Linked DNA regions of Bdellovibrio bacteriovorus. The protein of the gene in region 2 interacts with the protein of the main gene of each other region in a pairwise test. Links are inferred from orthologs where the notes say so. Each region holds a gene or a part of one and is shown on either strand. Other genes may lie near its edges. The genes, in order: B9G79_RS17370 and B9G79_RS09280.

Region 1 (3,300 bases), 1.7 Mb from region 2 along the record:
CCGCAGGCCCTCCGAACACAGCTCCCACAATTGATGCTTTCCCACCTGAAACCTCATGGTCCCGGGGACTTTTCCACTGAGCAGATCCAGAGCCGCAGCAAAGAGGTCGCGAGTCACCGCCTCTTCACGCCCGTAAAGTTTCCACCACTCAAGGGTATAGAGTTCTTCCAAGGTGTAGGTTGAAACCTCAAAGAAACGCAAATTGCGGAAGATCTGCAGGTTGTCGCTGGTATAGATCTCAACGATATTCGCCATTTCAAGCTTGTCGAAGAAGTCCGAAGAAGGCACAAGGCCCCAACGGCGCAGCGCCTTCCAACAAAAGCGCGGAGAGTCTTTCAGGGAGTAGCTTTCAGCCTGAACTTCCTGGCAGATCTCCACATAATCTTTTAAAGTCTGCAGAGCCAGGTCTTTTTGGTCATTGGCGAGCCGGCAGAAGTGCGGCAGAGCGGGGTCATGATAGGGTTTGACTGACAAACCCTCTTTTTCCAGAACCAGGGCGAGGCGCTCACACAACAGACGAAATCTTTCAACCCGGTCTGGAGTTTGCTTCTGAGCACCTTGCGCTGACTGCATTCATCCTCACATCGGGATAACTTCAATTGTTGGATTGAATTGATCCCGCAAAATTCCCTCGATGGCCATCAGTGTTCCTGAAGTGGCACTTGGGCAGGTTCCACAAGCTCCCTGGTAAAAGACATAAAGCTTGTTATCTTCATATTTCACCACATCCAGATCCCCGCCGTCACCTTGCAAACCGGGACGGACCGTTTGGTCCAGAATCTCTTCGATCTGCTGGACCTCAGGAGGAAGGCTGGCGCGGCGAAGCTTCTTTTCATCCATCTGGGTCACAGCCGGATTATGCGCTGGCATACGGGTCTGAATCACCGAACAAACATTGCGCTGAATCTCTTCCGGATCCGCATCAAAATTATGAGTGATCGTGATCACGTTCTGGAAGAAGTGAACCTGACGAACGCCCTCCACCTGGAACAAGGAAGACGCCAGAATGCTCTGCTCAGCTTCCTTGGCATCCGCATAGGTCGCTTTTCCTTCATTCAAGACGGCGCGATCCAACACGAATTTCCACGCATTAGGGTTTGGAGTTGCCTGAATACGAATCAGTACATCTTGGGTGCTCATAACAACATCTCCCGGGCCTTCACCACGGCTTTAACCATAGAATCAATATCTTCACGATTATTATACACTGAAAGGGACGCTCTGACGGTGCCTGGAACTCCCAGACGCGCCATCAGGGGCTGCGTACAATGATGACCAGCTCGGACTGCCACACCTTCCTGGTCCAGAATCTGACCAATGTCAGAGTGGTGAGCCCCTTTCAGATTAAAGGACAAAATCGCCCCTTTATTCAGAGAGGTTCCATAGATTTTCAAATCCGGAATCTCCAGAAGCTTGCCCGTCGCATAGTTCAAAAGATCCATTTCATACTTATGGATTTTATCCAGACCGATCTTTTCAACAAACGTCAGCGCCGCATGCAAACCCACCGCACCTTCCACGTGCGGAGTTCCAGCCTCAAAACGAGTCGGCACATCATTGAACGTGGTTTTTTCGATCGTCACTTTGGAAATCATGCTGCCGCCCCCTTGATAAGGTGGCATCTGATCCAGAATCTCTTTTTTCCCGTACACAGCCCCAAACCCAAAAGGGCCGAAAAGCTTGTGAGCAGAAAACACAAAGAAGTCGCAATCAATCTCTGAAACATTCACCGGCAACTGAGACACGATCTGGGCCCCATCCACCAGAACCTTCGCACCGACTTCGTGAGCCAGCTTCGTCAAAAGCTTCATGTCCGTATTGGTGCCCAGAACATTCGAAGAAGCGGTGAACGCCACCATCTTCGTGCGAGAGTTCAATTTCTTTTTGAAATCTTCAAGATCCAGTTCACCGTTATCCAGAATATCCGCCGCCACAACTTTGGCGCCGACTTTTTCCGCGACCATCTGCCACGGCACGATGTTTCCGTGATGCTCCATCACGGTGATCAGGATCTCATCCCCGGCTTTCAAGTTCGAAAGACCCCAGGAATTTGCCACCAGATTCACGCCCTCGGTAGTGCCGCGAACAAAGATGATTTCCTCGGACTGACGGGCCCCCAGGAATTCGGCCACCTTCTGGCGGGCCGCTTCGAAATGCCCCGTCGCCACATCACCCAGATAGTGAGCGCCACGATGAACATTGGAAGTTTCATAAGAATAAAAATGCGCAATACGGTCGACCACCGACTGCGGCTTCAAAGTTGTCGCCCCACTGTCCAGATAAACCAGGTTCTTGCCATGAACTTTTTGAGTCAAAGCCGGGAACTGGGATCTTACAGAGGCAAATATATCGTCTAGATTGCTCATAACACTTACCGATTCAGGGCAAGGCTGCTGAACGCCTCGTCCAGATGGCGAGACAGCCATTTCTGGATGCTCTCGTCGGAAATTTTATAAATCACTTCAGAAAGGAACCCGTAGCTCAGCATCGGGATGGCTTTCTCTTTAGGGATTGCGCGGGATTGCAGATAGAACAGCTCTTCGCGGTTCAACTGACCCACTGTGGAGCCGTGCGCCGCTTTCACGTCGTCTGCATAGATCTGCAAACAAGGCTTGCTGTCGGCTTCCGCCTTGCCACTTAAAAGCAGATTATTGTTCAACTGGGCCGAGTTGGCTTTCTGCGCACCTTTTTCGATGCGAACGGTTCCGCAGAACACGGCACGGGATTCCCCGTCCAGGATGCCTTTGTAAAGCTGATTGGTATTGCACTCGCCCACTTTATGGTTGATCAAAGACGTGTTGTCCACGTGCTGGGTGCCACGAACAGCGTACACGCCCAGGATTTCTGTGTTGGAGCCAGGACCGTTCAAGATCACATCCAACGAATGGCGAGACAGACTTGCACCCGTCGCAAATGCCAGACTTTCCACGTTAGCGTCTTTTTCCACCACCATGCGGGTGCGACCGATATTCACGGCACTTTCGCTTTCGGCCTGAACACGCACGTACACAAGCTTGGCACTTTCACCAACGTGCACGTCGCTGACCGAGTTCGCAAAGTAACTGGTGCCCGTCTTGCCGTAATGGCTTTCCAGCACACGCACGGAAGAACGTGCGCCCACTTCAAGGCTGAGGCGAGGAGAAACCATCAATGACGGGCCCCCTTCCGCTGACGTGAAGAAGACGAAATTCACAGGTTTTTCCACAGACGTTTCTTTGGCAACACTCACCACGAACGGCTTTGCCATGTAAGCGCCGTTCAAAGCATCAAAGGTGTCATCAAACTGAGCCGGATACTGGG
Region 2 (3,113 bases):
AACCTCCCTTTTTTTTTTGCCCGACTTAAGGCGATCAAAATTCCTGTCTTTTAACAATCACAATCCTCGCAGCCCACCTCTTGCACTTGAGAAATACCAGCCTGCAAACTTGAGTTATAATGAAAGATGCAAAGGAGGTCGTTATGAAATTTGCCCTGTGGTTAACGGCTCTTCTGATGATCGTTCCTCAATTTGTCAAAGGGGCTCCTGAACGCATGACTTCTGATCAAAACGCGTCCAGCGCCACAGTGACAAATGAGGAACTGAAACGAAAACCAGCCAACACTCAGAAGGAATCCCCTCTTCTGCCCTGTGCAGGGGAAGCACATCGGGACAAACTGGGTGATATGGCCCGACTTGAAAGCACGACCCGCGACTGCCCTGCTGAAGGAGCTATTAAAGCTCAACCGATCAGACCCGCGGATCCTGCTGAACCAGGCCGTCCTCTGAGATATCAGTAGCGGCCCTGAAAAAACAAAAAACCCACAACTCGGAGGAAGCTGTGGGTTTTTCGTTGTTAAATCTTTAAAAAAAATTACTGCTTCAAGGCCTGAGAGATGAAAGAAATGTTTGTCACATCTTCACCACGGCAGCCTTCGTCCGTGCAACGATTGCTGACTGTGCACTGATTTACGCGGTCATAGGCGAAGTCCTGTGCGCCACGAACAAGGATTCCCACGATTTCATTTGTGCGGGCATTAAACACAGCAGAACCGGAGTTCCCACCATAGGTGTCCAGATTAGTGACGAAGTAGCCGTTCTTTTGAGAACGAACTTTCGCACCATCGGCAATCTTGGTTGGCAGACCGGATGGGTGACCCACCACATAGATATCATCGCCCGGCTGTACCGGAGTCGACTGGATCGTCAGAACGCGGTGACCACGAACCGGTCTGTCCAGGCGAACCAGGGCATAATCCTGAGCGGAAGTGTATTCGCGCGCCACGATCTCTTTGCAAGTGTAGACATCGTCAGCCGCGATTGTTTGCGGAGCTGTTTTCGCATCCAGCATACGGAAGCCGAAAACAAAACTGTAAGTGGCGCAGTCTTTGGTGCTGATACAGTGACCAGCAGTTGCGATCAGATCCTCACCCACCAGAGAGCCTGAACAGTTCGCGGCTGTCGGCTGATCAAAGAACGGCTCAGATTTACACAGATCCAATTCATGACCATAGGTTGTTGTGTTGATTTTGAAGTTGCCTTGAGCATCACGCACCACAGAGCGCGAAGGAATCAACGCCACGGTAGAGTCCGCGATTTCACGAATGTCAGCGCGCTGGACTTGGTACACGTCCACACGGTTGTCTTCGCCATAAATAACTTTTGGAGTGATATTAACAAAACCGACTGAGAACGTTGCTGCAACCGCGACACTGATGGACGCGACCAATGAATTCCTTTTCACTTTGTCCCCTCTGGACGCTCATCATGAACATCCACCATTACAAGTTTGTGTAATGTGACAGGGAAAGACAACTATTTTTTTGTTTTTAACAAATAATCGAAGGCCGTTGCATAAAGCTTAATTTGCTTCAGCATCGAGTGAAGACCGTTGGCGCGACTGGGAGACAAATTTCCTTCAAACCCCAAAGCTTTCAAAAATTCTGGCGGCGTCGCTAAAATCTCTGACGGAGTGGAGCCGGAGTAAACATTCAAAAGCAAACCCACCAGACCCTTCACGATCAAAGCATCACTGTCACCCTGAAGCAGAACCTGCCCCTGATCATTCAAGGACGCTGACAACCAGACCTGGGACTGGCAGCCTTTAACCACGTTCTGCTCAGTCTTCAAAGACTCGGGCATTTCCGGCAAAGCCTTCCCCATGTCGATGATCTTCTTGTAGCGGTCTTCCCATTGCGCAAGGGCTGAGAAATCCTGGATAACCTTGTTTTGTTTTTCTTGAATAGTCATATATCTAACCCTGCTTATTCACTTTTCAGTTTGGGAAGTATGGTGAATAGCTCTTCTTCCAGAGACTGTCCCTGCTCACCGATCAATTCATGGAAGGCACTTTTATCCAAATTAGCCACAATCTCAAAGCTCTTTTTATAAAAGCCCTCTTGATCATCATAATACCCGTTCCACAGCTCGCGAGAGAGCTTTTCCGGGATCACCCAGGACTTTTTTTCGGCCGCTGTGCCGTCAAATCGATTGTGATAGTCCAACAAAGTCATCACCTGGCGCGGGGAAAAATCCAGCATCGCCAGGGCCTCTTCCAACAGGGCCAGTTCCACATACCAGAGATAATTACTGAACTTTTCCCAGAATTTCAGACCCGTCTTCCCGTAAGAGCTTTTGCAGAAGAACGTCGTGCAGACAACCCCACGGTTGCGCCACACATTGCAGTTCTGGCTTTCCTTGTTGTAATACGGGCACAACCAGTCTTCCCGCTGACCGAAGTCACCTTCTTCACGGTTGTTGAACTGGACCTGGTATTTTACCGGCGCCACCAAACCAATCGGAAGTGCGTATTCACGGCGCTCAATCTTGTCGCGGAAGATGCGGTGAGCTTCGGTGGCGCTGCTGTCCAGGAAGGTCGCCCCGACCATATAGTTCGCCAAAAAAGGATGGAAGGTGCAGCACTTCAGATCCGCGCGATAATGAATCTTGGCCTTGTTCTGCGGGCGCGACATGGCGCAGGCATCACAGGTGGCCTTTTTTTCTTCCGGCGCGAAATTCAGAATCTCGCGCGGCAGTATGTTTTCATAAATGCGGGGAAGCTGGTACTTTAAAAGCATGGATCCTCTTACGGGCGAAGCTTGCAGCGGCTGACAATACGGTCTTTAACGCTTTTCACGCCATCAAAACGGGTGATCGCATCATCCCACTTCCACACCATATCACGGCAGTTCACAAAATACGGGAACGCGACTTCGCCTTCGGCGGTGTAGTTGGGCTGTTCAAGAATTTTAGGCAAAACGGCCTTGATCAGAGTCTGAACCGAGGACGCCTTCAGCACGCCGGCTTTTTCCAGATCCAGGGCCACTTCGACGGGAGTCACAAAACCAGTCTGCCCCTCCTGCATCATCTGCGGGGTCATCAGCAAAATACTGGCCTTCGGGTACACGATACGAATGAACTGATGAAACTCCACATTGCGGGCCGCGAATTCC

What was found.
Region 1: the proteins of B9G79_RS09280 (region 2) and B9G79_RS17370 interact in binary tests that used the Escherichia coli proteins (3 or more experiments, as listed by UniProt). The link is inferred for Bdellovibrio bacteriovorus from one-to-one orthologs.

The regions. Positions count from the first base shown.
Region 1 is NZ_CP020946.1:3,622,553-3,625,852, forward strand. The notes cover bases 252-3,233. They hold B9G79_RS17370 (aminotransferase class V-fold PLP-dependent enzyme), read right to left. Parts: upstream 2,367-3,233; coding sequence 1,137-2,366; downstream 252-1,136. Other genes in these bases: B9G79_RS17360 (hypothetical protein), read right to left, coding at 252-573; B9G79_RS17365 (NifU family protein), read right to left, coding at 580-1,140; sufD (Fe-S cluster assembly protein SufD), read right to left, coding at 2,372-3,233. Also shown: more of B9G79_RS17360, read right to left, coding at 1-251; more of sufD, read right to left, coding at 3,234-3,300. UniProt on the Escherichia coli protein: Cysteine desulfurases mobilize the sulfur from L-cysteine to yield L-alanine, an essential step in sulfur metabolism for biosynthesis of a variety of sulfur-containing biomolecules.
Region 2 is NZ_CP020946.1:1,933,348-1,936,460, forward strand. The notes cover bases 195-2,989. They hold B9G79_RS09280 (SufE family protein), read right to left. Parts: upstream 1,912-2,989; coding sequence 1,477-1,911; downstream 195-1,476. Other genes in these bases: B9G79_RS09270 (hypothetical protein), read left to right, coding at 195-461; B9G79_RS09275 (trypsin-like serine peptidase), read right to left, coding at 536-1,405; B9G79_RS09285 (hypothetical protein), read right to left, coding at 1,926-2,738; B9G79_RS09290 (phosphatase domain-containing protein), read right to left, coding at 2,747-2,989. In the rest of the region: more of B9G79_RS09270, read left to right, coding at 144-194; more of B9G79_RS09290, read right to left, coding at 2,990-3,113. UniProt on the Escherichia coli protein: Participates in cysteine desulfuration mediated by SufS. Cysteine desulfuration mobilizes sulfur from L-cysteine to yield L-alanine and constitutes an essential step in sulfur metabolism for biosynthesis of a variety of sulfur-containing biomolecules.